Regions from separate parts of the Erwinia billingiae Eb661 genome, predicted to be linked through region 4. Evidence: riboswitches for the same ligand, from Rfam matches in the RefSeq annotation. Region 4 holds a riboswitch; each other region holds the start of a gene.
The links. Region 4 has a riboswitch for thiamine pyrophosphate ahead of tenA (thiaminase II). Riboswitches for the same ligand answer to the same signal wherever they lie in the genome.
Positions count from the first base shown of each region.

Region 1: another riboswitch for thiamine pyrophosphate. It lies ahead of thiB (thiamine ABC transporter substrate binding subunit); the one in region 4 lies ahead of tenA (thiaminase II).
Region 2: another riboswitch for thiamine pyrophosphate. It lies ahead of thiC (phosphomethylpyrimidine synthase ThiC); the one in region 4 lies ahead of tenA (thiaminase II).
Region 3: another riboswitch for thiamine pyrophosphate. It lies ahead of thiM (hydroxyethylthiazole kinase); the one in region 4 lies ahead of tenA (thiaminase II).

Region 1 is NC_014306.1:840,606-848,277, reverse strand. It holds gene leuD (3-isopropylmalate dehydratase small subunit) at 1-297, shown strand, start outside; gene EBC_RS05150 (sugar efflux transporter) at 337-1,515, opposite strand; gene sgrR (HTH-type transcriptional regulator SgrR) at 1,761-3,422, shown strand; TPP riboswitch at 3,458-3,564, shown strand; gene thiB (thiamine ABC transporter substrate binding subunit) at 3,606-4,592, shown strand; gene thiP (thiamine/thiamine pyrophosphate ABC transporter permease ThiP) at 4,568-6,178, shown strand; gene thiQ (thiamine ABC transporter ATP-binding protein ThiQ) at 6,162-6,863, shown strand; gene EBC_RS05125 (DedA family protein) at 6,850-7,617, opposite strand.
Region 2 is NC_014306.1:312,147-319,818, forward strand. It holds gene thiE (thiamine phosphate synthase) at 1-422, opposite strand, end outside; gene thiC (phosphomethylpyrimidine synthase ThiC) at 419-2,353, opposite strand; TPP riboswitch at 2,442-2,542, opposite strand; gene EBC_RS02835 (Rsd/AlgQ family anti-sigma factor) at 2,661-3,167, opposite strand; gene nudC (NAD(+) diphosphatase) at 3,252-4,025, shown strand; gene EBC_RS24670 (bactofilin family protein) at 4,391-4,933, shown strand; gene hemE (uroporphyrinogen decarboxylase) at 5,117-6,184, shown strand; gene nfi (deoxyribonuclease V) at 6,187-6,855, shown strand; gene EBC_RS02860 (YjaG family protein) at 6,921-7,511, shown strand.
Region 3 is NC_014306.1:3,313,772-3,321,443, reverse strand. It holds gene metG (methionine--tRNA ligase) at 1-846, opposite strand, end outside; gene apbC (iron-sulfur cluster carrier protein ApbC) at 1,033-2,145, shown strand; gene EBC_RS16585 (GNAT family N-acetyltransferase) at 2,181-2,603, opposite strand; gene EBC_RS16580 (hypothetical protein) at 2,631-2,876, opposite strand; gene EBC_RS16575 (potassium transporter Kup) at 3,027-4,904, shown strand; TPP riboswitch at 4,986-5,088, shown strand; gene thiM (hydroxyethylthiazole kinase) at 5,124-5,909, shown strand; gene thiD (bifunctional hydroxymethylpyrimidine kinase/phosphomethylpyrimidine kinase) at 5,906-6,706, shown strand; partial or broken gene EBC_RS26345 (class I fructose-bisphosphate aldolase) at 6,712-6,870, shown strand; gene EBC_RS26340 (fructose-bisphosphate aldolase class I, fragment) at 6,860-7,006, shown strand; gene EBC_RS16560 (FUSC family protein) at 7,159-7,672, shown strand, end outside.
Region 4 is NC_014306.1:3,043,207-3,050,878, reverse strand. It holds gene EBC_RS15335 (ABC transporter permease) at 1-619, opposite strand, end outside; gene EBC_RS15330 (ABC transporter ATP-binding protein) at 616-1,365, opposite strand; gene tenA (thiaminase II) at 1,362-2,057, opposite strand; TPP riboswitch at 2,123-2,227, opposite strand; gene EBC_RS15320 (OprD family porin) at 2,346-3,620, opposite strand; gene EBC_RS15315 (FAD-binding oxidoreductase) at 3,774-5,174, opposite strand; gene EBC_RS15310 (ABC transporter permease) at 5,205-6,020, opposite strand; gene EBC_RS15305 (ABC transporter ATP-binding protein) at 6,024-6,851, opposite strand; gene EBC_RS15300 (ABC transporter substrate-binding protein) at 6,848-7,672, opposite strand, start outside.

The DNA.
Region 1 (7,672 bases), 2.2 Mb from region 4:
AGCGATTTTGCCGATATCTTTGCCAATAATTCGTTTAACAATCAGCTGCTGCTGGTGTCGTTGAGCGAGGAAGAGGTAGACACGCTGTTCCAGCTGGTTGCCGCACAGCCGGGCGTGGAAATCACCGTCGATCTGGAAAAGCAGGAGGTCATCGCCGATGGTAAGCACTACGCGTTCAGCATCGACAGCTTCCGCCGACACTGCCTGATCAACGGGCTGGATAACATTGGCCTGACGCTACAACATGACGCCGATATTACGGCGTATGAGAAAACCCAGCCGGCCTTTCTGCGTTAGTGACCCTCACGGGCGGAAGCACTTCCGCCCGAACGTCCCTCAGACATCCTTCACTTTGGCCGACATCACCAGCGCCCCAATCGACAGTACCAACGCCGCCCAGTAAACCGAATAATGGCCAAAGGTTTCCGCCAGCGCGCCCTGAATCACGCCCGCCAGAATCACCCCCGTCGAAATACTGTTGGTAAATAATGTGGTCGCCGCACCGGGCCTTCCCGGCATCAGATCCTGGAAATAGAGCATGCCGATCCCGGCGACAATACCGATAAAGATGGCATTAAAGATCTGCAACGCCATCAACGCCGCTTTGTCGTGGAACACCACCAGCCCCAGATAGAATATCGCCCCGGACGCCACCGCAAACAGCATCATTTTGCGTTTGCCGAAGCGCTTCACATAATGGCCCGCCAGCAGCATCGCCGGGATTTCCAGCCCGGCCGCCACGCCCATCAGCAATCCAGCCAGCTTATCCGGCAACCCCAACACGCTGCTGATATACAGCGGCATATCGATGATATACATGGTGTTGCAGGTCCACATCAGCAATGAAGCCATAAACAGCAGCCGCACATCTTTATTCTTCCACGCGCTGATTTGGGTGATCACCACTTCAGGCGGTTGTTCCACGCGCGGCACCGACGGCAGCGCAAACCAGATCAGCGCCACACAGACCACAAACAGTCCGGCGGCAATCAAAAACATGGTGGTGAAGCCGTAATTCAGCGCCAGCGCAAAGGACAACGGCGGCCCGACTACCCAGGCCAGTGACAGTTGGGCACGCATCACCGAGCTGAACATCACCACCTCTCGGGCGGAGCTATCAGCATATTCGCGGGCAAGGGCAAAGATTTGCGGCATCGACACGCTGGCCAGAGCGGAGAGCAGCACGCCAAAGGTAATCAGCGTCAGATAGTCACGGTTGAAGGCAAAGATCAGCGCGTTGCCAATCGCCATCACGCAGCAAAACAGGATCAGCATGCGGCGATCGCCCCGGTTGTCCGAGCGCTTTGCCAGCAAAATGCTCACCGCAATGCCGGCTATCGCATTGATGGTGTAAAACAGCCCGACCCAGAACGGACGAACGGCCACTTCACGGGTCAAAAACAGGCTAAGCGTCGGAGCCTGAAGCGCACCCGCCACGCCCACCATAAACGACACGGCCATAAAGGCGACGTAAACAGGATTGATACGGCGACGGCGCGTGAGGAGCGATTTCATAGCTGATCCTTCAAAAAAAGTCGCCACAGAGGTGAGTCGACAAACAGCAAGCATAGAAGAAAACATGGAGCAGCGAAAAAAGCCAGCAAGGTATTAACCCGGCTGGCTGGTGAAAGGCACCATACTCAGAATCATCAATGTCAGAGCGCATTCGAAGAATGTCTCCCGCTCTTTCATCTGCGGGCATTATCGTCCTAATATAAGGAAGAAAAAACAGACTGCTTTCTGATAAGGGTTCCTCTTTTATGTCTTCTGCCCGCTTACAACAACAGTTTATCCGCCTGTGGCAGTGCTGCGAAGGCCAGCCGCAGGAGACCACGCTCAACGATCTGGCGGTACAACTGAGCTGCTCCCGCCGGCATATGCGCAATCTGCTGAACGCGATGCAGGAACAGGGCTGGCTGAACTGGCAGGCTGAAGCCGGGCGCGGAAAACGTTCGAAGCTCAGCTTCCATTACACCGGACTGGCATTGCAACAGCAGCGGGCGGAAGAGTTGCTGGAGAACGATCGCATCGACCAGCTGGTGCAGCTGGTGGGCGATAAAAACACGGTCAGACAGATGCTGATCTCTCATCTTGGCCGCAGTTTCCGCCAGGGGAAACATATCCTGCGGGTGATGTACTATCGCTCGTTACTGAATCTGTTACCCGGTACGCCGCTGCGTCGTTCTGAAACCCACCTTGCCCGTCAGATTTTTAGCAGCCTGACGCGGATAAATGAGGAAAATGGGGAAATCGAAGCCGATATTGCCCACCACTGGCAGCAGCTTTCTCCGCTGCACTGGCGGTTTTATCTGCGCCCGGCGATCCACTTTCATCATGGCCGTGAGCTGGAGATGGCCGACATTATCAGCACCCTTGAGCGACTGAAGCCCCAACGCCTTTATGCCCATTTCGATCGCATCGAGTCCTCGGCGCCCTGGACGCTGGATATTCATCTGCATCAGCCCGACAACTGGCTGCCCTGGCTGCTGGGCAGCGTCAGCACCATGATCCTGCCGAAAGAGTGGCCCTTCCTCACGGACTTCGCCCGTCAGCCGATAGGCACTGGCCCTTATGCGGTGGTGCGCAATCAGACCACCCAACTGAGGATCCAGGCGTTTGATGACTATTTTGGTTACCGCGCGCTGATTGATGAAGTGAATATCTGGGTGTTGCCGGAAATCAGTGATGAGCTGGTTTATGCCGGGGTTAAGCTGGAAGGCAAAGGGCTGGAAGAAAAGTCTGAAGAGAGCCGTCTGGAAGAAGGCTGCTACTTCCTGCTGTTTGATCAGCGATCCGAACAGGGTCGCGATGAACACATCCGTCGCTGGGTCAGCACGCTGTTCAACCCGATCGCCCTGCTGAATCATGCCGGTATTGGCTATCAACGCTACTGGTTTCCGGCTTATGGCCTGCTGCCGCGCTGGCATCATCGCCGCGATATGGCTGCCAGCCAGAAGCCCGACGGGCTGACCACCCTGACGCTGACCTGGTATAACGATCACGTCGAGCATCAGGGCATCGCCAATGCGTTACGGCCGATCCTCGCCGAACAGGGCGTGGAGTTGATCACCCAACAGGTCGATTATGACATCTGGCACCGCGGCGAAGCCGAGAGCGATATCTGGCTCGGCAGCGCCAACTTCACCCTGCCGCTGGAATTTTCGGTGTTTGCGCTGCTGTACGAAATCCCGCTGGTGCATCATTGCGTCACGCTGGACTGGGAAAAGGATGCGCAACGCTGGCGCGAACAGAAGCTGCCGCTGGCCGACTGGGGCAAGCAGTTGATCAACACCTGGACGCTGCATCCGCTGTTCCATCACTGGCTGCTGCTGGAAGGTCAACGCAGCATGCGCGGGGTCAGAATGAATATGCTGGGCTGGTTTGATTTTAAATCCGCCTGGTTCGCCCCTGACGACGCATGATGCTTTCGTTACCCAGCGGAAATCACTAGAATAGGCCGTTCTCAACGGGGTGCGTTCGCGGTGTTTCACTGCCAGCGCTGAGACAAACCCGTCGAACCTGATCCGGATAATGCCGGCGTAGGGATTTGAGACTCTCCAGATTGCTCAGATCCTTTGCGACCCCTAACTTTCAAGGAACGCAAAGTGTTAAAAAAAGTTCTGCCTTTACTGATCCTCGGCACCTTCCCGGCCTTCGCGGCTAAACCCGTCCTGACTGTTTATACCTACGACTCTTTTTCCGCTGACTGGGGACCGGGTCCTGCCATCAAAAAGGCGTTTGAAGCGGACTGCGGCTGCGAGCTGAAATACGTGGCGCTGGAAGACGGCGTCTCGCTGCTTAACCGTCTGCGGATGGAAGGTAAAAACAGCAAGGCCGATGTGGTGCTGGGCCTCGATAACAATCTGCTGGATGCGGCGGAGAAAACCGGCCTGTTCGCACCAGGCCAGGTGGATACCAGCAAGGTCACCGTTCCGGGTGGCTGGAACGATAAGACCTTTGTGCCGTATGACTACGGCTGGTTCGCCTTTGTGTACGATAAAACCAAGCTGCAAAATCCGCCCACCAGCCTGAAAGAGTTGGTCAACAGCGACAAACCGTTGAAGATTATTTATGAAGATCCCCGCACCAGCACCCCGGGCCTCGGCCTGCTGTTGTGGATGCAGAAAGTGTTCGGCGATAAGGCACCGGAAGCCTGGCAGAAGCTGGCGAAGAAAACCGTCACCGTTACCAAAGGCTGGAGCGAAGCTTACGGGCTGTTCCTCAAGGGTGAAGGCGATATGGTGCTGAGCTACACCACATCTCCGGCTTACCACCTGATTGAAGAGAAGAAATCGCAGTATGCCGCCGCCAATTTCAGCGAAGGTCACTACCTGCAGGTAGAAGTGGCCGGCCAGCTGAAAAGCAGCAAACAGCCGGAGCTGGCGCAGAAATTCATGAAATTTATGCTGGATAAACCGTTCCAGGACAGTATCCCAACCGGCAACTGGATGTATCCGGTGGTGAAAAGCACCCTGCCTGCCGGTTTCGATACCCTGACCGTTCCGTCCAACTCGCTGCAATACACGTCACAGGAAGTCGCCAGCCAACGTAGCCAATGGATCAGTGCATGGCAACGCGCCGTCAGCCGCTGAGTGCTGGCCCGTTAGTGCCCGGTGCGCTGGCGGCGACGCTGCTGGTCGCCGTGGCCCTGACCGCATTCAGCGCGCTATGGCTGAGTGCGCCGGCGATCCACTGGCGGGATCTCTGGCAGGATGACTATCTCTGGCACGTCCTGCGCTTCTCCTTCTGGCAGGCCTTTCTTTCCGCGGTACTGGCGGTTGGGCCGGCGATCCCGCTGGCCCGCGCACTTTACCGACGCCGCTTCCCCGGCCGGGACACGCTGTTAAGACTCTGCGCGATGACGCTGGTATTGCCGGTGTTAGTGGCGGTGTTTGGCATCCTCAGCGTCTATGGCCGTACGGGCTGGCTGGCCGATCTCTGCACGTTGCTGGGCATTCCCTATACCTTCACGCCCTATGGCTTGCAGGGCATTTTGCTGGCGCATGTGTTCTTTAATTTGCCGTTAGCCGCGCGTCTGCTGCTGCAGGCGCTGGAACAGATCCCCGGTGAGCAGCGCCAGCTGGCCGCTCAGCTGGGATTACGCGGCTGGAACCATTTCGTGGTGGTCGAATGGCCCTGGTTGCGGCGGCAAATTCTGCCTGCCGGCGCGCTGATTTTTATGCTCTGTTTTGCCAGCTTCGCAACCGTCCTGTCGTTCGGCGGCGGACCAAAAGCCACCACCATCGAGCTGGCGATATTTCAGGCGCTGAACTTTGATTACGATCCGGGCCGTGCCGCCCTGCTGGCGATGATTCAGATGGTCTGCTGTCTGGGATTGGTGATGTTAAGTCAGTGGCTCAGCAAAGCGATTCCGTCGGGCACGGCAAGCATCAACGGCTGGCGAAATCCTGAAGACAGCGGGCGCGCCAAAGTGTGGGATGCGCTGTTAATCTTCGCCGCGCTGCTTTTATTACTGCCGCCGCTGCTGGCGGTGATCGTGGATGGCCTGAATCAGGGGCTGCCCGCAGTATTACGCCAACCGGCGCTGTGGCAGGCCACCTTCACCTCAATACGTATCGCGCTTGGCGCGGGGGTGCTGTGTGTGATCCTGACGGTGATGCTGCTGTGGAGCAGCCGGGAATTGCGCCTGCGTCAGCGCGTCTGGCTCGGCCAGTCGCTGGAACTGAGCGGCATGTTGATTCTGGCCATGCCCGGCATCGTGCTGGCGACCGGCTTCTTTCTGCTGCTGAATGCCACCGTGGGCCTGCCGGACGCTGCCGACGGCATCGTAATTTTCACCAATGCGCTGATGGCCATTCCTTACGCCATGAAGGTGCTGGAAAACCCTCTGCGAGACATTGCCGAACGCTATAACCGGCTCTGTTTGTCGCTGGATATTCACGGCTGGAATCGCGTCAAACTGATCGAACTGCGCGCGTTAAAGCGCCCTCTTGCGCAGGCGCTGGCGTTTGCCTGCGTGCTGTCGATTGGCGATTTTGGCGTGGTGGCGCTGTTTGGTAATGAAAATTTCCGCACGCTGCCGTTTTATCTTTATCAACAGATTGGCTCCTACCGTAGCGAAGATGGCGCGGTCACTGCGCTGCTGCTTTTACTGCTCTGCTTCCTTCTGTTCACCCTGATTGAAAAACTGCCGGGACGCCATGCTGACGTTAACTAATCTGACCTACCTCTATAACCATCTGCCGATGCGCTTTTCACTGAGCATGCAGGCGGGAGAAAGGCTGGCGATCCTCGGCCCGAGCGGCGCGGGGAAAAGCACCCTGCTGAGCCTGGTCGCGGGGTTTCTTGCGGTAAATAGCGGCAGCTTGCTGCTGAATGGCGAAGATCACAGCCACACGCCACCGGCGAAGCGACCGGTTTCCATGCTGTTCCAGGAGAATAACCTGTTCCCGCATCTGACGGTAGCTCAGAACATCGGCCTTGGCCTGCATCCCGGGCTGAAGCTGGATCCTCAGCAGAAGCAGGCGTTGCAGGACATCGCGCGAAGAGTCGGTCTGGACACCTTGCTGGACCGTTTGCCTTCGCAACTTTCCGGTGGGCAACGGCAGCGGGCGGCGCTGGCGCGATGTCTGGTGCGTCAGCAACCGTTGCTGCTGCTGGATGAGCCGTTCTCTGCCTTGGATCCGGCCCTGCGCAAAGAGATGCTGCAGCTGGTCAATGAGGTCTGTCAGGAGAGGAAGATCACGCTACTGATGGTGTCGCACAGTATTGAGGATGCCGCGCGGATAGCGCCACGCAGCATACTGATTGTCGACGGACGGGTTTACTGGGACGGCAGCACCGACGTGCTGCTCAATGGTGACGTGGCTGAAGCCGCCGTGCTGGGCATTAATGTCCGATAAAGACTTCTGACAACAGATGGCGGAATATCGGCATCATCGGATGGAATTGCAGGGCGACAAAGCTGGCCACGGCAATAACAATCACCAGCGGCGCCAGCCAGCGCAGACGGCTCGGCGGCAGATACGCGCTGGCCCAGTCGGCCTGCTTTTTCGAACGTAACCAGCGCCATCCCAACCAGCATCCCAGCCAGACCAGCAATGCCACCGCCAGCAACAGCCATTTAAACATGCTGCTGCTCGCCCCTTTCGGCACATCAATCGCCACACCCGCCAGAATGCCCGGCAACAGATACAGCGGTGGCCAGAGCACGCAGCCAATGATATTCGGCGGGATAAACTTCTTCACCGGCAGTTCCAGCATTCCCGCCACCAGCGGGATCAGCGGACGGGTCGGCCCGACAAAACGCCCAACAATGATGGTAAACATGCTGTGCTGATGCAGCGCATGTTCGGTTTTATCCATCAACCCCTGATGCTTTTTAATAAATGACCATCGGTGCAGCGGCCCTTTGAATTGCCAGCCAATCAGATAGGAAATCCAGTCGCCGACCAGACAGCCAATGGTCCCCGCCAGCCAGGCGGGATACAGGCCAATTTGCCCGCTGCCGATCAGCGCGCCGAAGGAAGCCATTAAAACAGTGCCAGGCAACAGCAGCCCGACCAGCGCCAGGGATTCAAAAAAAGTGATCAGCCCCACCGCCAGCAAAGACCAGGCCAGTGATTGCGTAATAAGATGTTGCAGCCAGGCTTCCATACTTTCCACATTCTGTTTTGATTGAGGTCGGATTGTCCTGAGACACCCGTACTGC
Region 2 (7,672 bases), 2.4 Mb from region 4:
GAGGGCATATTTTTGGTCTGGGTCGGAAAGACGTGCCCGAGGGCGATATAGGACGGCTTCTCAGCCAGAGCCCGATCGAGCTCGGCATCGTCATGGGTTGAAAGCCCCAGCCGTAATCCGGCGCGATGGATCGCATCCAGATCGGCGACATCCAAATCTTCCTGGCCCAGATGCACGCCATAGGCCTGATATTTAATCGCCAGCTGCCAGTAGTCATTGATAAACAGGCGTGCCTGATAACGCTTGCCCAGTTCGATAGCCGCCGCGATATCGTTTTCGACCGCCGCTTCAGGCAGATCCTTGATTCGTAACTGAATCGTACGCACGCCCGCTTCAAGCAGGCGCGCGATCCATGCCACCGTTTCCACGACCGGATAGAGTCCAAGCTGGGCCGACGTTGGCGGGAAGGCTGAGCGGCTCATGCTTTTTCCTCCTGCGACAGCGCATCGGCGGGGTGATAAAGTTCCCCGCCGCGGGTACGGAAAGCCTCTGACATTTCGGCCATACCAACCTCAATCGGTTTGGCTTCCGCCTCCTGTCTGGCGGCATAGTCCCGCACTTCCTGAGTAATTTTCATCGAACAGAATTTCGGGCCGCACATTGAACAGAAGTGGGCGACCTTGCCCGATTCCTGCGGCAGCGTTTCATCGTGATAGGCGCGCGCGGTATGAGGATCGAGTGCCAGATTAAACTGATCTTCCCAGCGGAATTCGAAGCGGGCTTTGGACATGGCGTTATCGCGGATCTGCGCGCCGGGATGCCCTTTTGCCAGGTCGGCGGCATGCGCGGCAATCTTGTAGGTAATCAGACCCTGCTTAACATCTTCCTTGTTGGGCAAGCCCAGATGCTCTTTCGGCGTGACGTAACAGAGCATTGCGCAGCCAAACCAGCCAATCATCGCCGCGCCAATACCGGAGGTGAAATGGTCGTAGCCAGGCGCGATATCGGTGGTTAGCGGGCCGAGCGTATAGAACGGCGCTTCGTGGCAGTGATTGAGTTGCTCGGTCATATTGCGGCGGATCATCTGCATCGGCACATGTCCTGGTCCTTCGATCATCACCTGCACGTCATACTCCCAGGCAATTTTGGTCAGCTCGCCCAGCGTATGCAGCTCGGCAAACTGCGCTTCATCGTTGGCATCCTGAATCGATCCTGGACGAAGTCCGTCGCCCAGCGACAGCGAAACGTCGTAGGCGGCGCACAGCTCGCAGATCTCGCGGAAGTGTTCGTAGAGGAAGCTCTCTTTGTGGTGAGACAGGCACCACTTGGCCATGATCGATCCCCCCCGGGAGACGATCCCCGTCAGGCGTTTTGCGGTCATCGGCACATAGCGCAGCAACACACCGGCATGGATGGTGAAGTAATCGACGCCCTGTTCAGCCTGTTCCAGCAAGGTATCGCGGAACACTTCCCAGTTGAGATCCTCTGCCAAACCGTTCACTTTTTCCAGCGCCTGATAAATGGGAACCGTACCAATCGGAACGGGACTGTTACGCAGGATCCATTCGCGCGTCTCATGAATATTGCGCCCGGTAGAAAGGTCCATCACCGTATCGGCGCCCCAGCGGGCGGACCACACCAGCTTCTCCACTTCCTCTTCAATCGACGAGCTGACCGCGGAGTTACCGATATTGGCGTTAATCTTCACCAGGAAATTGCGGCCGATAATCATCGGTTCGGATTCAGGATGGTTAATATTTGCAGGGATGATGGCGCGGCCGGCCGCCACTTCCTGCCGGACGAACTCTGCCGTGATATTTTCCGGCAGGCTGGCACCAAAGCTGTTGCCGGGATGCTGTTGCAACAGCACGTCACCCCGAATACGTTCGCGGCCCATATCTTCACGCAGGGCGATAAATTCCATCTCTGGCGTAATCACGCCCAGCCGCGCGTAATGCATTTGCGTCACGCAGCGGCCAGCCAGTGCCTTGCGTGGGCGGGGAAGATGGTCAAAACGCAAATGATCGAGGCCTTCATCCGCCAGGCGCTGTTGGGTGTACACCGAACTGAGCTGCTCAATGTGCTGAGTATCACCACGCTGTTCAATCCAGTCATTGCGTAGCCTGGCAAGTCCGCGATGCACATCAATTTTTGCGTCCGGATCGCCATAAGGTCCGGCCGTGTCATACACCGGTACCGGTTCGTTATCTTCAAACTGCGGATTGTCTTTGCTGCCACCGACCATCGTCGGACTGAGCTGGATTTCACGCATCGGCACGCGAATATCCTCGCGCGAACCGTTCAGCCAGATGCGTTTAGAATTGGGGAAAGCGGTGCCCTGAAGGGAGTCGATAAACTGCTGGGCTTCTGCGCGCTGTTCGCGGCGGGTCGGTCTTTTATCACGGGTAGACATAGCTCGTTCCTGAAAAAAGGGAATTTGCTTGCCTGGAGTTCGGAGGAGTAAGCGCAGGGTGTGAAAATGGTCGGATCCACACCGTCACTGAAGATTTACTCTTGTTCCCTTCGCAGGTACTAACCTGATCAGGTTCCGCGGATCCCGAATTAACGGTCTCAGCCCCTAAGGGCACTCCGACAAGAAGAATTTTGCTGGCAGACAGCACCAGCAAAACAATCGTGGCAGGACTGGCCTCGCCACATAGTGCCCTTTCAGCATAAAGGGGCTTTTTTGAAACTACAAGGGGTTTACAATCTGATAACGTTTACGCCGGACGGGCAAGCGCACTCTCATTAGCTGCCTCAGGCTTATCCGCCGTTTTTTCCAGCGCCAGCTGAATAAAGCGGTCTTCAAGCGTGAAACGCGCTTCCAGCGCTTCGCCCACTGTGGACAAAGCATTCTGGAATTCGAGACAGTTATCGTGATCGATGGCCTTCTCGAGATGGGTATCATACACCTGCATGATCATCTCGGTGTTTGCCTGCAGGGAAGGGTAGATCAGCGCGGCTTTAGCCAACTGTTCGCTGCCTTCCATCTCCTGAATAAAGCGTTGATAAACGGTGAAATGCCCGGTGGAAAGGTAATCCACCAATCCCTGACAGAAGCTGTCCAGCGCGTTTTCATCGAGCGTAGTGAGCGATTCCTTGTTAGGCTTGATGCCAACCAGACGATAATAGGCAATCAACAACTGCCTGCGGGAGCGTAGACAAAAGTCTACCAGGTCGCTACATCCGCCGACGCGCGCGGTCAGAACTTCTAACTGGTTAAGCATGAGTGACTCCATGAGTGTAATTATTACTATTTCGCCCCAATCCAGTAATTCAGAAAGTCTGTAAAGCTGAGGATGAGCAATTTTATGCAACGTGAGATTTCAAGCGTAGACGTTGGCTGGTGGGTTGTCAGTCATGAACATAAACTTTGGTTACCGAAAGGTCAATTACCGTTCGGTAGCGCGCAAGAATTAAGCCTGACAGGATCGAACGGATCACAAATCGGCGAGTGGCAGGGCGATCCCGTCTGGCTGATCTGTGAGAACCGTCAAGAGGGCATGGGATCCTTGCGTCAGATCCTCGATCTGGACGTGGGCCTGTTCCAGCTGGCGGGTAAAGGGATCCAGCTGGCGGAGTTCTATCGCTCGCATAAGTGGTGCGGCTACTGCGGCCATGAAATGCACCACAGCAAAACCGAACTTGCCTGCCTCTGCCGCCATTGTCGACAGCGCTATTACCCGCAAATCGCGCCCTGCATCATTGTGGCGATCCGCCGTGGGGAAGAGATCCTGCTGGCCCAGCATACCAAACACCGTAACGGCATCTATACGGTGCTGGCCGGTTTTGTTGAAGTCGGCGAAACGCTGGAACAAACCGTCGCGCGTGAAGTGATGGAAGAGAGCGGGCTGAAGGTGAAAAACTTGCGTTACGTCTCCTCTCAACCCTGGCCGTTCCCCCAGTCGTTGATGATGGCTTTTATGGCCGATTACGACAGCGGCGAGATTGTTATCGATCCCAAAGAGCTACTGGATGCGGGTTGGTATCGCTTTGATGCCTTACCGCAGCTTCCTCCTCCAGGAACGGTCGCCCGTCGCCTGATTGAGGATACCGTGGTGCTTTGCCGCGAAGAGGCTGAGTAAGTACCCAGGCCGGCAAATTCACCCTTTGCCGGCTTTTGCTGAACCCGCTCGGGTGTTTAATCATCGTATTTCATTTTTTTAAATAAACTACTGTGCTTAATCGTGCAGCATCACGTATTTTATTGTTCTGATTTTGTCTGCCAGACTGCATTAATATTAATGTCATGTTAATAACATCAGGGAATGATGCCATGGAAAGGTTCAGGAAAGAACATTACTTATGGGGCCTGTGGCTCTTATGGATTTTTTCTCTTTGTTGTTACCTCTTCCCGCAATATAAATTCTTTGATTGTTGCCTGAGGGTGACGATCGGCTGTTATTTAATATTCGTTTTATTAACTCTCGCTAAAAGGATGGATCCCAATATGTTTAACTTCAATAAGAAAGAAACAGACTCGCCAGTGAACGGCTCAGTCGATACCGCCTCGCTGCTGGCACCGAAGGCCGCGCTGGAGCTGGCTGATGAGAGCGCGACGGCGAAAGAAACCCGTATTTCATCAGGCAGTAAATTAACGGGTGAAATAATTAATGAAGCTAATATTTCGATAAATGGTCAGATCGTTGGCGATATTGTCAGTAAGAAAACGGTACAGATCGGTCAAGAGGGGAAAGTGAATGGCAAGGTATCTTCTTTGAAAGTTGTCGTAAATGGTTCGCTAAAAGGATGCTGTTACGCGAAGTCAGTCACGATTCTTTCCCGTGGCCGAATTGAAGGGGATGTTTATGCCGAGGATTTCTCTATTGAGAAAGGCGGCGTATTTATTGGCAATTCTCATGTGCTTGATGAAAACAGGCTGCCAGATAAAGCCTCGACCGCGGCGAGGACAAAGCCAGAAATATCTGAGTTAATGCCGCCAGCGCCGGGAAAAAATATCAATAAAGAGCGGGGTGATAAAGCCGCTAAATAAGGGTTTGATATGCGCATTAAGCCACCCAACCGGGCGCGAGGTTCACCGCCCGGTGGGTGAGCCCATTCTGTCTTCCGCTCTCAGCCGCCCGGCGATCGCTCAATTTTTGTGACGCTGTGGCAGCGCCATTTCCAATAAATGTTACACTACGCGCATGCATGTGTGCTTAGAGAGCTTTTAAAAATGAGTGAACTGAAGAACGATCGTTATTTGCGCGCCCTGTTGCGCCAGCCGGTAGATGTAACGCCAGTGTGGATGATGCGCCAGGCCGGGCGTTATTTGCCTGAGTACAAAGCGACTCGCGCGGTAGCCGGTGATTTTATGTCGCTGTGCAAAAATGCCGAACTGGCGTGTGAAGTGACGCTGCAACCGCTGCGTCGCTATAACCTGGACGCGGCGATCCTGTTCTCCGATATCCTGACCATTCCAGATGCGATGGGCTTAGGCCTCTATTTTGAAACGGGTGAGGGTCCGCGTTTCTCTTCACCGGTCACCTGTCGTGCAGACGTTGAAAAGCTGCCAATCCCCGATCCTGAACAAGAACTGGGTTATGTGATGAATGCCGTGCGCACCATCCGTAAGAATCTGAACGGTGAGGTTCCGCTGATTGGTTTCACCGGCAGCCCGTGGACGTTGGCGACCTATATGGTGGAAGGCGGCAGCAGCAAGGCCTTCACCAAACTGAAAAAGATGATGTATGCCGAGCCGGCCACCCTGCATCTGATGCTGGATAAGCTGGCTGACAGCGTCACCCTGTACCTCAATGCGCAAATCCGCGCCGGTGCGCAGTCGGTGATGATCTTTGATACCTGGGGCGGCGTGTTGACGGGTCGTGACTACCTTGAGTTCTCCCTTCACTACATGCACAAAATCATTGATGGCCTGCAGCGTGAAAACGACGGACGTCGCGTACCGGTTACTATGTTCACCAAGGGTGGCGGACAGTGGCTGGAAGCCATGGCGGCGACCGGCTGTGATGCGCTGGGGCTGGACTGGACGACCGATATTGGCGATGCACGCCGCCGTGTAGGCGATAAGGTCGCGCTGCAGGGCAATATGGATCCTTCCATGCTGTATGCCGCGCCTGCCCGTATCGAGCAGGAAGTAGCAACTATCCTTGCAGGCTACGGTAATGGCAGCGGTCACGTGTTCAATCTGGGTCACGGCATCCATCAGGATGTGCCGCCAGAGCACGCAGGCGTGTTTGTCGAGGCAGTCCACACGTTGTCTCGCCCATACCATCAGGACTAAGCATGGATATTCAGGCATTAAAACAGGAACAGCTTGCGCGTGCCGCTGAGGTGATACGTGAAGATGATTTTGAGGTAATGCCGCCCCGTTACATTGGCGGTGCCGATGTCGGGTTTGAGCAGGGCGGTGAGATAACCCGCGCCGCCCTGGTTATTCTGGAATATCCTTCGCTCCAGTTAGTGGAGCATCGTGTTGCGCGCATCGCCACCACCATGCCCTATATCCCCGGTTATCTCTCCTTCCGTGAATATCCCGCGTTGGTGGCCGCCTGGCAGCAGCTGGAGCATCGCCCTGACCTGTTAATGGTCGATGGGCAGGGCATTGCCCATCCGCGTCGCCTGGGCGTTGCCAGCCACTTTGGCCTGCTGGTGGATGTGCCGACGCTGGGCGTAGCAAAAAGTCGGCTGTGTGGCACCTTCGAACCGCTCGCCGATGAGCCGGGCGCCAGCCAGCCATTAATGGACAAAGGCGAGCAGATCGGTTTTGTCCTGCGCAGTAAAATCCGCTGTAATCCGCTTTTTATCTCGCCTGGCCATCGCATGAGCCCGGCTACCGCATTGAGCCTGGTGGAGAGCTGCCTGAAAGGTTATCGCCTGCCTGAACCCACGCGCTGGGCAGATGCCGTCGCTTCCCAACGGCCCGCTTTCCTGCGCTGGCAACAGAGGGGTTAACGGTGTGAGCCGTCACCTTTTCGGTTACACTGCAGGCCGCGCACTTATCTTTAAGAGATCCGAACATGTTACGTAATCCCATTCATCTGCGGCTTGAGAAACTGGAAAGCTGGCAGCACGTTACTTTTATGGCCTGCCTGTGTGAACGCATGTACCCCAACTACTGGGCGTTTTGCCAGCAGACAGGCTTTGGCGACAGTCAGATTTACCGCCGTATTCTCGATTTGATTTGGGAAACGCTGGTGATTAAAGACGCCAAAGTGAATTTTGACTCGCAGCTGGAAAAGTTTGAAGAAGCGATCCCGGCCGCAGAGGATTACGATCTGTACGGCGTCTACCCGGCTATCGATGCCTGCGTGGCATTAAGCGAATTACTGCATTCGCGTCTGAGCGGTGAAACTCTGGCGCATGCCATTGCGGTAAGTGAAGCGTCGATCACCAGCGTCGCGATGCTGGAAATGACCCAGGCCGAACGCGAAATGACCGATGAAGAGCTAAAAGAGAATCCTGCTGTTGAAGAGGAATGGGATATCCAGTGGGAGATTTTTCGCCTGCTCAGCGCCTGCGAAGAGAGGGATCTTGACCTCATCAAAGGACTGCGATCTGACCTCAAAGAAGCCGGGATCAGTAACATCGGTATAAATTTTCAGCAGTAAGGCGATAAAACGTGACTTCAGGCCTGATTTGTAGCGCCTAAAGGCTTCACATTCGCCCCCTGTCTGGTCTACATTTGGGGGGCTGAAAAATGTGGCTATCGGTGCGTGTATGCAGGAGAGTGCCAGAAACTGGTTTTTCCCTCGCACTCGATACTTAGCAA
Region 3 (7,672 bases), 270 kb from region 4:
CTTCCAGAAGGCATCAAAATCGATGTCGCCGCGCTTGTCACACAGGTTCTTGAACGAGCCCATATAGCCAATTGGCGCATCCAGCCAGACGTAGAAGTATTTGCCCGGCGCACCCGGAATTTCGAAGCCGAAGTAAGGCGCATCGCGGGAGATATCCCACTGCTGCAGGCCAGACTCGAACCATTCCTGCATTTTATTCGCCACCTGCTCCTGCAGCGCGCCGGAGCGGGTCCAGGCTTGCAGCATGGCGCTGAACTCTGGCAGGTCGAAGAAATAGTGCTCAGAATCACGCATCACCGGCGTCGCGCCAGAGACCACCGACTGCGGATTGATCAGCTCGGTCGGGCTGTAGGTCGCGCCGCACACTTCACAGTTATCGCCGTACTGATCGGGCGATTTGCATTTCGGGCAGGTGCCTTTAACAAAACGATCCGGCAGGAACATGCCTTTTTCCGGATCGTACAGCTGTGAAATGGTGCGGTTCTTGATGAAACCGTTCTCTTTCAGACGGGTATAGATCAGCTCTGACAGCTCACGGTTCTCGTCGCTGTGCGTCGAGTGATAGTTATCGTAGCTGATGTCAAAGCCTGCAAAATCTGTCTGATGTTCCTGACTCATCTCAGCAATCATCTGCTCAGGCGCAATACCCAACTGCTGAGCTTTCAGCATAATTGGCGTACCGTGTGCATCGTCCGCACAGATGAAGTAAACCTGATTGCCGCGCATTCGCTGGTAACGGACCCAAATATCTGCCTGGATATGCTCGAGCATGTGGCCGAGATGAATGGAACCGTTGGCGTACGGCAGTGCGCACGTTACCAATATTTTTTTCGCGACTTGAGTCATAGTAAGACTTGCTATACCTGTTTTAAAAGGGGGGATAGATGGTAACCGAAAGGCCGTCCCTGCGTAAACTATCCCGCGATCTCACCGCCGTTTTTTAAGGCCGGTAACATCACCGCCTGCCACTTCTGATATGCTTAAACCCATCTGAACCCATTAAAGAACTGATAAAGAAAACAAGGAGCCGGGATGACGGTACAAGCTCAGGGTCAACATTCACCGGAAGCGCTGCGTGCGATGGTGATGGGCACATTGACCACTTTTGAACATCCGACGCTGAAGCATAACCTCACCACCCTGAAGGCGTTGCACCACTGCGCGCTGATGGACAATACCCTGCATATTGATTTGGTGATGCCATTTGCCTGGCATAGCGGTTTTGAAGCGCTGAAAGAGTCGGCCAGCGCCGAGCTGTTACGTCTGACCAGCGCCACCGCTATCAGCTGGCGCCTGACGCACGACATCGCCACGCTGAAAAGAGTGAAAAATCATCCCGGTGCCACCGGCGTGAAGAACATTATTGCCGTCAGCTCGGGCAAAGGTGGCGTGGGAAAATCCAGCACCGCCGTCAATATGGCGCTGGCATTGGCCGCTGAAGGAGCCAAAGTCGGGCTGCTGGATGCCGATATTTACGGTCCTTCGATCCCCGACATGCTCGGCACCCGTGATGAACGCCCAACCTCGCCAGACGGCACGCATATGGCGCCGATTATGGCGCACGGCCTGGCAACCAACTCGATTGGTTATCTGGTGACGGACGATAACGCCATGGTCTGGCGTGGGCCGATGGCCAGCAAAGCGCTGATGCAACTGCTGAACGAAACGATGTGGCCGGACCTCGACTATCTGGTGCTGGATATGCCGCCGGGTACCGGTGATATTCAGCTGACGCTGGCGCAGAATGTGCCGGTGACCGGTGCGGTGGTGGTGACCACGCCACAGGACATCGCGCTGGTGGATGCCCGAAAAGGTATCGTGATGTTTGAGAAGGTTAACGTCCCGGTATTAGGTATCGTTGAGAATATGAGTATGCATATTTGCAGCAACTGCGGTCACCACGAGGCTATTTTTGGCAGCGGCGGGGCGGAGAAATTAGCAGAGCAATACCATACGCGCCTGCTGGCCCAGCTGCCGCTGCACATTACGTTGCGTGAGGATCTGGATGATGGACAGCCAACGGTGGTGCGTCGTCCGGATAGTGAGTTTACGGCGATGTATCGCCAACTGGCCGGTGCGGTGGCTGCCCAGCTTTACTGGCAAGGGGAAGTGATCCCTGCCGATATCGCCTTCCGCGCGGTCTGAGTCACCTTCTCCCGGTTTCATCGCCGGGAGAGCGTTCAGCGCACAAAATGCATCAGCCAGTACTCACCGTGTTCACTCTCGCCGTCAGAAATTATCGTCCAGCCATGCCGTTGATAAAAGGCCACCGCATGATGATTGGCCTTCATGCATTTCAACGCGCCGGTGGAGGTGAACGCCGCCTGCACGGCGGTCAGCAACAGGCTGCCCACGTGCTTTCCCTGCCAGTCGGGGTCGATAAACAGGCTGTGCAGAAAATTATCGTTAGGTAACACCGCCGCAAATCCGAGGCGGTGACCGTTGTCTTCCGCCACCAGGATGCGCTCGCCCAGCGTGACCCGATCAAAATCTTCCAGCGCCCAGTCACTGCCATCCAGCCAGTGCCAGTTTGCCTTGCGCGACGCAAGAAACAGCGTGCGCAGGAAAGGGCGGTCGGCCTCAGTAAAGGGACGAACGTTCACGACTGGCTCCGGCGCGCGCGGGGATTATCAGACCGGCTTGACATGCCGTTCGCCATCAAGCCCGGTGCCGCGATAGTCGTAGTCAATTTTTCCGGCCTCAAACAGCTCATCAAGCACCTTAAAATTATCCGGTGGCGTCACGTTGCAACGGTGGTTAAGCGTGGTGTCGAGGATAGAAAACCCCCGATCCCCGCGTGAAATCTGTTTCAGGTATTGCAGCATCTTCAGCGCTGCCACGCTGATGCCGTACTGTTCATTAAGCGGTCTGGTCATAATGCGTTGCGTATTGTCTCGGCTCAGGACGGGATGATGCCCAAGAGTAGCGTATTGTTGGCCGTTAGCCAAAAGAGTCCTTGGGCGAAGTTGACGCTTTCCCATCTCCAGGCCAGTGTAAAGAGATTGGGGTTTCATAAGGAAGGCGCAATGACCGCCAGTCAGGACACACAAGAAAATACGCTTAGCCTGCCGGTACTTGCCGCCGGCGCGCTGGGGGTGGTATTTGGCGATATCGGCACCAGCCCGCTGTATACCTTAAAAACCGTGCTCTCTTTGTCGGGCGAAGGACCCACGCCGGAGGTGATCCTCGGGCTGCTGTCGCTGCTGTTCTGGACCATGGTGATGATCACCTCGGTAAAGTATGCCCTGTTTGCGATGCGCATCGACAACCATGGCGAAGGCGGCATTCTGGCGCTGATGTCGCTATTAGTACGCAAGGATAAACGGCGACCGCTGGTGCTGTTTGCCGGGCTTTTCGGTGCGGCGCTGATCTATGGCGACGGTGCGATCACGCCAGCGATCTCGGTACTCTCTGCCCTTGAAGGGCTGACCATTATCCTGCCGGAATCACAACCCTGGATCCTGCCTGGCGCGGTGGTGATCCTGCTGGCGCTGTTTGCCATTCAACCGCTGGGCACGGCGAAGATTGGCAAAGTCTTTGGTCCGATTATGGCGCTGTGGTTCGCGGTTATCGCCGGCCTGGGCATCTGGGGGATTGTGCAGCATCCTGCGGTGCTGGTGGCGCTCAACCCGATGTACGGTATCGACTTTCTCTTCTCCAACGGCATCGTCAGCTTTCTGGTGCTCGGCGGCGTATTCCTTTGCGTCACCGGTGCGGAAGCGCTGTATGCCGATATGGGCCATTTTGGCAAAAAGCCGATTTGGCTGGCCTGGTTTGCTATCGTCTTTCCCAGCTTGCTGCTCAACTACGCCGGACAGGCAGCGTTACTGCTTTCAGGTGCTGACGTAACGCAAAATATTTTCTTCCGGCTTTGCCCGCCGGTATTGCAAATCCCGCTGGTGATCCTCGCCACGCTCGCCACCATCATTGCCAGTCAGGCGATTATCAGCGGTGCGTTTTCCATGACCCGTCAGGCAATTCAGCTAGGCTGGCTGCCGAGGCTGCGGGTTAAACAGACTACCGAAGAGAGCTACGGGCAAATCTATATCGGGGCGATTAACTGGTTGCTGATGGTGGTGACCATCTTCCTCGCGGTGTTCTTCAAATCTTCCGACAAGCTGGCAGCAGCCTATGGCATCGCCGTGTCGCTGACGATGATCATGACCTCCGGGCTGTTATATGTTGCGATGCATGAGGTGTGGCGCTGGAACCGGCTCACCAGCCTGCTGATTGCCGGTGTGTTCTTTGTCATCGACCTGTGCTTCCTGGTCGCCAATATGAGTAAGGTGTTCGAGGGGGGCTATATGCCGCTGATCCTGGCGCTGGTCGTGTACGGTGTGATGTTGCTCTGGCACCGCGGCGTGGAAGCGGCGAGCAGGGCGGTGCACGAAAAATTTATTTCGGTGGACGACTTCCTGGCAATGCTGGAAGAAAAAGCCATACCCAGAGTGCCGGGCACGGCGGTGTTTCTGACGCGGGAGAAAGAGGGCACGCCGCCGGTGATGCAGTGGCAGGTGAAGCGAAACGGCTCATTGCATGGGCACGTGCTGTCGCTAACGATCGCTATCGACAACGTTCCGCGCATCAATGCCGACGAGCGCTTAACCGTCACCCAGCTTGCGCCGGGCTTCTGGCACGCGCTGGCGGTGTATGGCTTTATGGAGCGGCCGAATATCCCTGCGCTGTTACGCTATCCGCAACTGGATAACTGCGAGCTGGATACCGAGGATGTCACCTATTATCTGGGCCATGAAAACATCATCCCACGCGAAGGTAGCGGCGGCCTGCCGGCCTGGCAGCGCGTGATTTTCAGCTGGATGGCGCGCAACGGCATGCATGTGACCGACTACTACTACCTGCCCAGTGACCGTGTGGTGGAGATCGGTCGCCGCATCCCGGTGTAGCGGTGGAATGTTGATCTGATTAACGCCTGGGGGATGGTAAAGAAAAGCGCCATCCCGTAATCTGGCGGCTGAAAGCACGTAGTAAATGACTCGGGGTGCCGTTTCTTTCCAAAGAAAGGGCTGAGAAAAACCCGTCGAACCTGAACTGGATAATGCCAGCGGAGGGAAGTCAGATGCCTGACCGCATCGCCTTCTTGATCGCCGGTTGGGAGTTGTACCATGAACCAACCTCATACCTTTGTCGCGGCGGATGCCGTGGCGTCGCTCCACCTCTTCCGTGAAAAATCGCCGTTAATTCACTGCCTGACCAACGATGTGGTGCAGACTTTTACTGCCAACGTGTTGCTGGCGCTGGGCGCATCGCCGGCGATGGTGATTGATCCCGACGAAGCCGCGCAGTTCAGCGCCATTGCCGATGCCGTGCTGGTCAACGTCGGCACGCTCACCCATTCCCGCAGTACAGCGATGCTGGCCGCTGTGCACGCGGCCGGAAAGGCGCAGCGTGCCTGGACGCTGGATCCGGTTGCCGTCGGCGCATTGACCTTCCGCACTGAATTCTGTCAGCAGCTGCTGGAACACCGTCCTGCGGCTATTCGCGGCAACGCCTCGGAAATCATGGCGCTGGCGCGCCAGGCAACCTCCGGGCGCGGCGTCGACAGCCTGCATGACTCGGCGCTGGCGCTGGACGCCGCTCGTCTGCTGGCCAGCACCACCGGCGCCATCGTTGCGGTCACCGGGGAAACGGATTACGTCACCGATGGCCAACGGGTGCTGGCTGTGGCTGGCGGTTCGCCGTTGATGACCCGCGTGGTCGGCACCGGCTGCGCGTTGTCGGCGGTGGTGGCCGGATTTGCCGCGCTGCCTGGCGACCGGTTAACGCACGTTGCCAGCGCCTGCCGGATAATGAGCCTGGCAGGCGAACGCGCGGCGATGGCGGCAGCGGGTCCCGGCAGTTTTGTTGCGCTGTTCCTCGACGAGCTGTTCACTCTGGAGGTTCAGGGATGAAGCGCATCAACGCACTGAGCATTGCCGGAACCGATCCCAGCGGTGGCGCGGGCATTCAGGCCGATCTGAAAACCTTCTCGGCGCTGGGTGCCTATGGCACCACCGTGATCACCGCGCTGGTGGCGCAGAATACCTGTGGCGTGCAGTCGGTTTACCGCATTGAGCCCGACTTTGTCGCGGCACAATTACATTCCGTGCTGAGCGACGTGCGCATCGACAGCGTAAAAATCGGCATGTTAGCCAGCAGCGATATCGTCAAGGTGGTGGCTGAAGGACTGAAGGCCTCGTCCGTGCCGTGGATTGTGCTGGATACGGTGATGCTGGCGAAAAGTGGCGATCCGCTGCTTTCGCCGACGGCGGTTGCCACGCTGCGTGAGTGCCTGTTGCCGCACGTTTCACTGATCACGCCAAATCTGCCGGAAGCGGCGGCGCTGCTGGAGTGTCCGGTTGCCACTAACGAAGATGAGATGCGGCGACAGGGAAGGGCGCTGTTAGCGCTGGGTTGCCAGGCGGTGCTGATGAAAGGCGGACATCTGAGCGATGCCGAAAGCCCGGACTGGCTGTTCAGCCGCCAGCTGGAGCAGCGTTTTACCGCGCCGCGCGTGCCAACAAAGCATACCCATGGCACCGGCTGTACGCTTTCCGCTGCGCTGGCCGCGCTGCGACCCCGGCATGATAACTGGGTGTCGACGGTGCAGGACGCCAAGGGCTGGTTACAGGGCGCGCTGGAGCAGGCCGATTCGCTGGAAGTCGGCAAGGGCATCGGCCCGGTGCACCATTTTCATCGCTGGTGGTAGCGGACGATCAGGGCGTCGAGCACTTGGCGGGCGCGTCATTTGCTGCCAATCCACTCTATTTCGATCCAAAGAAGATCGTCGAGCTGGCCATCGAGTCGGGCTGTAACTGCGTGGCCTCCACTTATGGCGTGCTGGCCTCGGTGTCGCGCCGTTATGCGCACCGCGGTGATCAACAAGCGTGCGGGCGGTATGGGGCTGATTTTGGGCCGTAAAGCCTTTAAGAAATCGATGAAGGATGGCGTGGCGCTGATCAATTCGGTGCAGGATGTCTATCTGGCGAAAGACGTCACCATTGCTTAATCGCTAACGATAAGGGGTTGACAATGATTAGCCCCTTATCTTTCACCCTATGTGATTATTTTGTTACAAACTATCGATGCTTAAGCCTCTCCACTCTTGCCTGAAAATCGCTAAAATAGCGCTTTAGTCTGACGTGAGCCGTGAAGTAAATAATGAAGTGGTTATCTAAAAATGCGTGGTTATTTGCCGTCAAAACCTGCATTGCCGCCTTTATCGCCTTATATATCGCGCTGAAACTGAACCTGGATAAACCGGCCTGGGCCATGGTCTCGGTTTACGTGATTTCACAGCTGTATTCTGCCTCCACCCTGTCGAAAGCCTTGTTCCGCTTTCTTGGCACCGTGCTGGGCGGGATCTTTATCTTTCTGATCTACCCGATAACCGTTACCCATCCGATGCTGTTCAGCCTCTGCGTTTCGCTGTGGGTTGCCTGCTGCCTGTATCTGTCGCTGCATGACCGCACGCCGAAGAGCTACGTGTTTATGCTGGCAGGCTACAGCGCGGCGATCATGGGCTTTGCCGATGTCACCACGCCGCTGTCGATCACCTATACAGTGATTTCCCGTATCGAAGAAATTACCGTGGCGATTATCTGCAGCAGCCTGGTGCATATGCTGGTTTTCCCGGTACGGATGCGCAATCTGTTGGAAAACAGCGTCAGTAACT
Region 4 (7,672 bases):
CCAGACCTTCTCCTGCGCCGACCCATTCGCCGATAATGGCACCAATCGGCGCCACTGCAGCCGCCATCCTCAGCCCGGAGCCAAACGCGGGCAGCGCCGCCATCAGCCGCACATGGCGTAATAACGCCCAGCGGGACGCGCCCATGGTGCGGGCGAGGTCGAGAAAATCGTTATTGACCCGGCGCAACCCGTCGAAGAAAGCCGAGGTGACCGGGAAGAAAATCACCAGCACCGCCATCGCCACCTTGGCGCTGATGCCGAAGCCGAACCACAGCACCAGCAAGGGTGCCAGCGCAAAGACCGGTATGGCCTGGCTGGTCAACACCAGCGGCATCAGCCAGCGCTGTAAGCGGGGAGAGAACATCATGCACAGTGCAAGGATGGCGCCGAGCAACACGCCGGCGACCAGCCCGCTGACGATTTCTGCCGCGGTCACCAGCGTGTGCGCCGCCAGATACGCGCGACTGGTCCACAGGACGTCGGCAACCGACATCGGCGTGGGCAGCAGGAAGGCAGGAACGCCGCTGCGGGTGATTGCCCACCAGACGGCAATCAGGCCGATAAATACCGTCAGGCCACGCCGCCAGCGGCCAAAGGCCGATTCTTTTGCGGATATCATCCTGCCGCCCGGGTCAGCTGTTGCAGTAATTCACCCTGGCTCTGCAACAGGTGCCGATCGTCAGGGGCCCGGGGCGGCAGTCCGGCAATCTGATGGGAATCATCAATCCCGGCGGCAGACAGCACCAACAGCTGGTGGCTAAGGCGGCAGGCTTCCAGCGGATCGTGGGTGATCAGTAACACCGTGTGGCCGGTCAGTAACATTGAGGCCAGCGTCTGGATACTGGTGCGGGTAATGGCATCCAGCGCTGAAAAGGGCTCATCCATCAGCACCATCGGCTGACGCTGATAAAGCGTGCGGGCCAGCGCGGCACGCTGCCGCATGCCGCCGGACAGCGCGGCAGGCAGGCTGTCGCCATAGCCGCTTAAGCCGACGCGATCCGTCAGTTCGTCAGCCCATTCGCGGTCGGGCTTCTCGCCACGCAGGCGTGAGGCGAGGCTGATATTCTCGCGGACGGTTAGCCATGGATAGAGCAGATCTTTCTGCCCCATATAAGCCACGCGTCCCGGAACCGGCAGACCGTCGCTGCCGGTGACCGTGCCTGCCGTCGGCTGCGCCAGCCCGGCAATGATCTTCAGCAGACTGGTTTTGCCGACGCCGCTGGCACCGAGCATCGCAGCAAACTGCCCACCGCGGATATCAATGTTCAACTGCTCAAACACCGTCCGTGCGCCGTAGCGCAGGGTCAGATCGCGAACCTGAATCCCCGGCGGGATCACGCCGCGGGCAATGTCATGACTGTTCATACCACGTTACTCAAACTGGCATTCAGGCCCATCTGCCAGAAGGCGCTTTCCAGACGGGTGGCGGTGGTGAAGATGGTTGAAAGCTCCGGCAGACGGCTCTGTGCGCCGCGCTGAACCCCGACCGTTTCCAGCAGGTCAATCGCCCGCTGTACGCTGGCCAGATAGTTTTCATCGCCGTAGTTGGCGATCCACGAGCGGTAGGGATTGCCTTCGGTGACGGTGGCGGGATTGTGCAGCAAGCCGAGGCCTATTTCGGCATAGCCCGCCACGCAGGGAAGCAGCGCGGCCAGCAGATCCAGCGCATCGCCGGACTGGCCGATATCCAGCACATAGCGGGTGTAGTTGAGGGTTTCGGGCGCTTCCTGTTCATTGCGCATCTGGCTTTCGCTGATGCCCCACTGCGTGCAGTAACCGACATGCAGCGGCAGCTCGGCGACGATGGCGTTCAGCGAGGCGGTGGCGGCACGCATTTCTGGCAAGGTTCGGAACTTGCTGACCAGCAGGGCATAGGCGCGGGCGAAATGGATCAGGAACAGGTAGTCCTGGGTCAGATAAAGCCGAAACGCGCTTTCAGGCAGCGTGCCCTGGGCCAACTGCTGAAGAAAAGGGTGGTTAACGTAGTGCTGCCAGTCAGCCGCGGCCTGCTGGCGAAGCTGGCCATAAAGACCACGGGAAAACATGTTGTCAGACATGGGACCTCCAAAAGTGAGTGGAGATCCGGGCGTGCAGAGGTATGAACAGGCAACGATCGAAAGTGGTGCTATTGCCAACCCGTCCCTTCGCTGGCATGACCCAGATCAGGTTCAAAGGGTCCGGCTAACGTCGCCATCTCAGCCCATAAAGGACACCCCTCGGAGAGGCTTGTTATACGATATTTACTTTTTGATTACAATCGATGGCTGGCAGCCGAGTTGGCGTCATAATGAAAAACGGCCTTCTTGCGAAAGCCGTTGTTTAAGCGCCACTAAGCCTGTTTTGGCTTAGAAATCATATTCTAACGCTAAGCGGTTCTGCCAGAAGTTCTTGTCAGAGGTCGAGGTGGTTTGCACGCCGACAAAGTCGGTCAGGCTCAGCCCTTTCAGCACGCCATCAAAGCTGTAGGTGCCGTAAATCAGGTACTCCGACTGATTGCTGCTGGACGCGCCGGCGCTGGCGGTCAAATCCATAAACGAGTAGCGGCTGCCGAGGGAAATATTGCTGTTGGCGGTCCAGTTCAGATCGGTGGAGTAGGCGTTGCCGCTCCCCAAATCCTGGGTACTGGTGAAGAACGGTTGGGCAAAATACTGGCCGGACGAGGTGTTATGGGCATAAGGCGTCACCAGCGCGCCGTTGCCATAGGCATTCTCACTGGCGGCGATATGGTCCCAGTTCAGTGACCAGCGCAATGAAGGTACAAAATTCATCGCATACTGCGCGCCGTAGCTGGTGCTGTTTACTTCGCCGGCCAGCGCATCGCCCTGACTCAGGCCGCGAATAAACTGCACGCCAATTTTGGGCTGCAACGGATTTTCCGACCACGACAGGAAGCTGTCGGCGTAAACCATCTTGGTGTAGTTATTGTATTCCTCGTACCACAGCTGGCCGGTCAGCTTTTTATCATCCAGCTTCAGGGCACGTCCGCCGCCGATGCCCCACATGCCGTTGGTGCGGCCATCGGCGTCGGTGTAGGCGGTGGTGTCGAGGAACTGATCGTCACCCCAGGGTTTATAGCGGGTAATTTTGGTGGCGTGCAGGAAGTTGTCGCTGTCGCCATAATTGGCGTCCACACCCCGGAACAGGATCGGGGTGATGCGCCAGTCGTAGTCGCCGATAAACGGGATATTGATACGCTGGTCACCGGCGGTGATACGGAAGTCCTGATAGTGCCAGCTCAGATAGGCTTCGCCGACGCCGGTCTCGTTTGGCCCCAGTTCACCGATCAAGTGGTCATCGTTATGCGAGATGCCGCGTTGCAAAATGCCGCTGACGCCGAGGCTCAGGCCATAATATTCCGCCGTGGCGTACTTCACGCTGCCACCGTAGCTGACGGTGTCCTGCGAATAGCCCGGTGAGAAATAGGCGTTGTGGGTGGAATAATAGAGGCTGCGCAGGCTGCCATGGACCGAGCCGCAGGTAAACATTTCGGTCAGTGAATCGGCCACGCCGGCATCACAATCCGAAACCGGTGCCGCGGCCAGCGCGTGACCCATTAATAAAGCCTGAGAGACGACGAGTGCACCCAACTTTAGCGCAAAGTTGACCTTCTTTGTTTTCATCAATAGCTTCCTGTCAAAAATTTGAAAATGATCTGCCCGCAGCAAAATTTGCTGAGTAATTGTTTTTGGGTATCCGGTAAAACCGTCCAGTGGCGAGCGCGTTATTTTAGATACGTGCTTTATTTACTCACTGTAATTAATTTTATGCTGATTTCATTTATTCAGTGACAGCGGATCGCTTGGTAATTCCAGCGTGTCGCGCACGTCCCAACCCTGCAGCTTGCCTGGGTTGAGCAGTCCTGCCGGGTCCAGCGCCTTTTTAACTGAAACCACCTCGGCCTTAATTTCCCCTTGCTTACCTTCTTCAATGGTAAAGACATGCGGATTGTTTATTTTTACATCATTATCGCGGAATATCTGCATTATTTCGTTCAATCTTTCTTCACTGGAATAGCGAATTAATTGTAATCCGCTGGCAGTGATATTGCTATCGTTGTCACGCAGGAATTCAATATGGGAAATAACTTCATCGCCGAACAATTCCGCCATCGCAATAATTTGTTGGCGATAGGTGGAATAATTGAACGCCGTCTGCAAATAGGTCAGGGTGCTGTCCACTTTCAGCGCATGCAGCGTGGTGTGGTTCCAGCAATATTCCATCAGCGAGGCGTTGGCTTCACGCGCCTCGTTCGCCGTCTGGCGCACGGCATTCTGGCCGCGATACTTTTCTAACAGTCCGCTGCACAGGCCTTCACTTTGCTCCGCAATCACGCTGATCACCGCATGTTGCGTGGCCCGGTAGTTGCCGTTCAGATGGGTGAAATAGCTCGGGATTGGTGCGGCGAACAGGGCAAGCTGGCGTTTCACCAGCCCTGGCGAGCGGGCAAAGGCATTGGCATAGTCCAGCGCATCGGTAAAGTCGTCGAACACATCCAGCCGCTCAATCCACTGATGCACCGGCGCCAGCGCCAGCTCGACTTCCAGCACGATGCCGTTGCTGCCGTAAGCATGATGCAGCAGCAAGGCCTGCGGCGCGGGAACGCTGAGGATGCGCGGCTCGGCTTCCATGGTCATCACTTTCACGCTCAGCACGTTGCCGGGTGCGCCCAGCGGGCCATAGTTGATTGAGCCGATGCCGCCAAAGCCGCCGCCATACAGTCCACCCAGCGTCGCCAGCCGATAGGTCGACGGCATACAGCGCAGCTCCCAGCCCTCAGGACGGGTCACCGTTTCAATCTCGGCCAGACGGATCCCCGCCTGCGCCCGCACGCGGCCTTCACCTAGTTCCACCACCTGATTAAACGCGGTCATATCGACCAGAATGCCGCCCTGTAGCGGCACCAGCTGACCGTAGTTGCCGGTTGCGCCACCGCGTAATATCAGCGGCAGGCCGTGCTGCACGCAGGCCTTGACCAGCAGGCTGAGCTCTTCTTCATTGCGCGGGCGAACCACCGCATCGGCCTGCTTGTTTTCCAGCTGCTGCTTCAGCACCGGGCTGAACCAGTGAAAATCGCGCGAAAGACGTTTGACCTTGGGGGCCTGAAGCGTCCACTCGAGGTCGGGAAGCGCCAGCAGCATCTGCTCTACGGCGTTCTTACGTTGTTCACTGTCCATACTCATCCTGTCGGCAAAAGGGTCATTAAATTAGTGAGATTGCACGGCTTCGCTTTCATGCCAGGCGCTGAGGGCGCGCCGGGAAATCCACGACATCACGCCAAACAGCGCGATCCCGGTTAACGAAATCAACAGCAGCGCGGCAAACATCAGCGGAATATCCAGCTGATAACCTGCCTGTAAAATCTGATAGGCCAGCCCGGTGTTGTTGCCACCGGTGCCCGCCACAAACTCGGCCACTACCGCGCCGATCAGCGACAGTCCGCTGGAGATGCGCAGCGCGCCGAAAAAGTACGGCAGGGCAGAGGGAATGCGCAGGCGCACCAGGATTTGCAGGCGGCTGGCATGGCTCAGCTGGAAATAGCTCAGCAGGCCCGGCGACACGCTGCGTAACCCCTGGGTGGTGTTGGAAATGATCGGGAACACCGCCATCAGCGTCGAGCAGACCACTAACGACAGCGTGGTGTCTTTCACCCAGATGATGATCAGCGGCGCGATCGCCACAATCGGCGTCACCTGCAGAAACACGATGTACGGGAACAGCGCCGTTTCAACAAAGCGGTTCTGCACCAGCACAAAGGCCACCGCGCAGCCGATGACGATCGACAGCACAAAGGAGATCAGGGTGATTTTCAGCGTGAACAGCAGCGACATCATCAGCGAACCAAAGTTGGTCCACAGGCTTTGCAGCATCACCACCGGCGACGGCACGAGGAACTGCGGGATTTTGAAATAGCTGACCCAGCCCTGCCACAGCAGGATCACCACTACGGCGACCACCGCCGGGTAGAGGATTTTACGGAAGGTCGGGTTGCTGGCCCAGGGCGTTGATCGTTGCGTCTGCATGGCTTACTCCTTTCCTGACTGGCTGGCTTGCAGAAGGCTGTCCTGCAGGCGTTTGGCATAAACCGAAAATGCCGGGCTGACGCGGAAGTCTTCACTGCGCGGGAAGGGTTCGGTAATCGCGATATCCTCCACCACACGGCCAGGCCGTGCCGCCATCATGATCACCCGCTGCGACAGAAACACCGCTTCGTGAATGGAGTGGGTGACGAACACCACCGTCAGGCCCTGTTCGCGCCACAGACGCAGCAGATCGCTGTCCAGCTTGTTACGGGTGATTTCGTCGAGTGCGCCGAACGGTTCGTCCATCAGCAGCAGCTTAGGCCGTGTGACCAGCCCGCGCGCAATCGACACGCGCATCTGCATGCCGCCGGACAGCTCTCGCGGCAGGACTTTGGCAAACTTGCCCAGCCCCACCAGCTCCAGCGCTTCACTGACGCGGGTGTTGGCTTCTGCGCGCGGCACGCCGGCCAGATCGAGCGGCAGGCGCACGTTGTTATGCACGTTGCACCACGGCATCAGCGTCGCTTCCTGGAAGACAAACGACAGCGGCTCCTGCGCCTTTTCACGGCTGTCACGCCGCCACAACATCAGCTTGCCGTCGGTCGGTTCAATCAGCCCGGCCACCATCTTCAGCAGCGTACTTTTGCCGCAGCCAGAGGGGCCAAGCAGGGTGATAAATTCACCCTGGTTGATGGTCAGATTGACCGGCAATAACGCGCGGGTGCCGTTGCTGTAGATCTTCTCCGCCGACAGCACCTCAATGGCGGGCTGCGGCGGCGCGCTGGGCGCGCGCACCTCACTCATCACGGTCAGTTTAGGGGCTGAATTCATGGCATAACCTTCGCGTCTTTAATCAGGTCGAGGGTATAGGTCTGTTCAAACGGCACTTTATCGGCGGCGATCAGTTTGTTTTTCACCAACATATCCCAGGTCTCTTTCAGACGCGGTTCGGTGATGATGCCAATGCCGCCGGTTTGTGCGTCGCCGCCGGTCACCAGCTCATATTTCTTCATCTGCGCGATGCCAAAGGCAATTTGATCGGCACCCATTCGCGGGTTGGCCTTGGTGATCAGCACGTTGCCGGCGGTCGGGTCCTGCAGATACTCTTTCCAGCCTTCCATCGACGCCTTAATAAAGGCCGCGACCGCCGTCGGGTGATTTTTCACCGTGTCGGCCATACAGATAATCGAGTTGCCGTACGGCGGGTAGCCCCAGTCGCTGAGCGGGTAGACGTAGAATGGCTTGCCGCCTTTTTGCACCGAGAACGGCTCGGAGGTGACGTAGCCCTGCTGGACTAAATTATTGTCCGCGAGGAAAGGCTGCACGCTGAAGGTGTAAGGACGAATTTTGGCGTTGGCCAGGCCCAGATTGCTTTTAGCCCATGGCCAGAACGAGGTATAGGCCTCGGTGGCCAGCAGGAAGGTTTTATCTTTTAATTCCTCGCCTTTGCTGACCTTGTCATGGCTGATAAACACCGTTGGCGAGTGCTGGAACACCGTCGCGACGGTCATCGCATGCACACCGGCCTGCCAGGTCTCCAGCGCCTGACCGTTGTCGCCCAGCGTACAGTCCGCCTGGCCGGCGGCCATCAGCTGCATCACATTGACCTGCGGGCCGCCCATCTTGATGCTGACGTCCAGCCCGGCATTTTT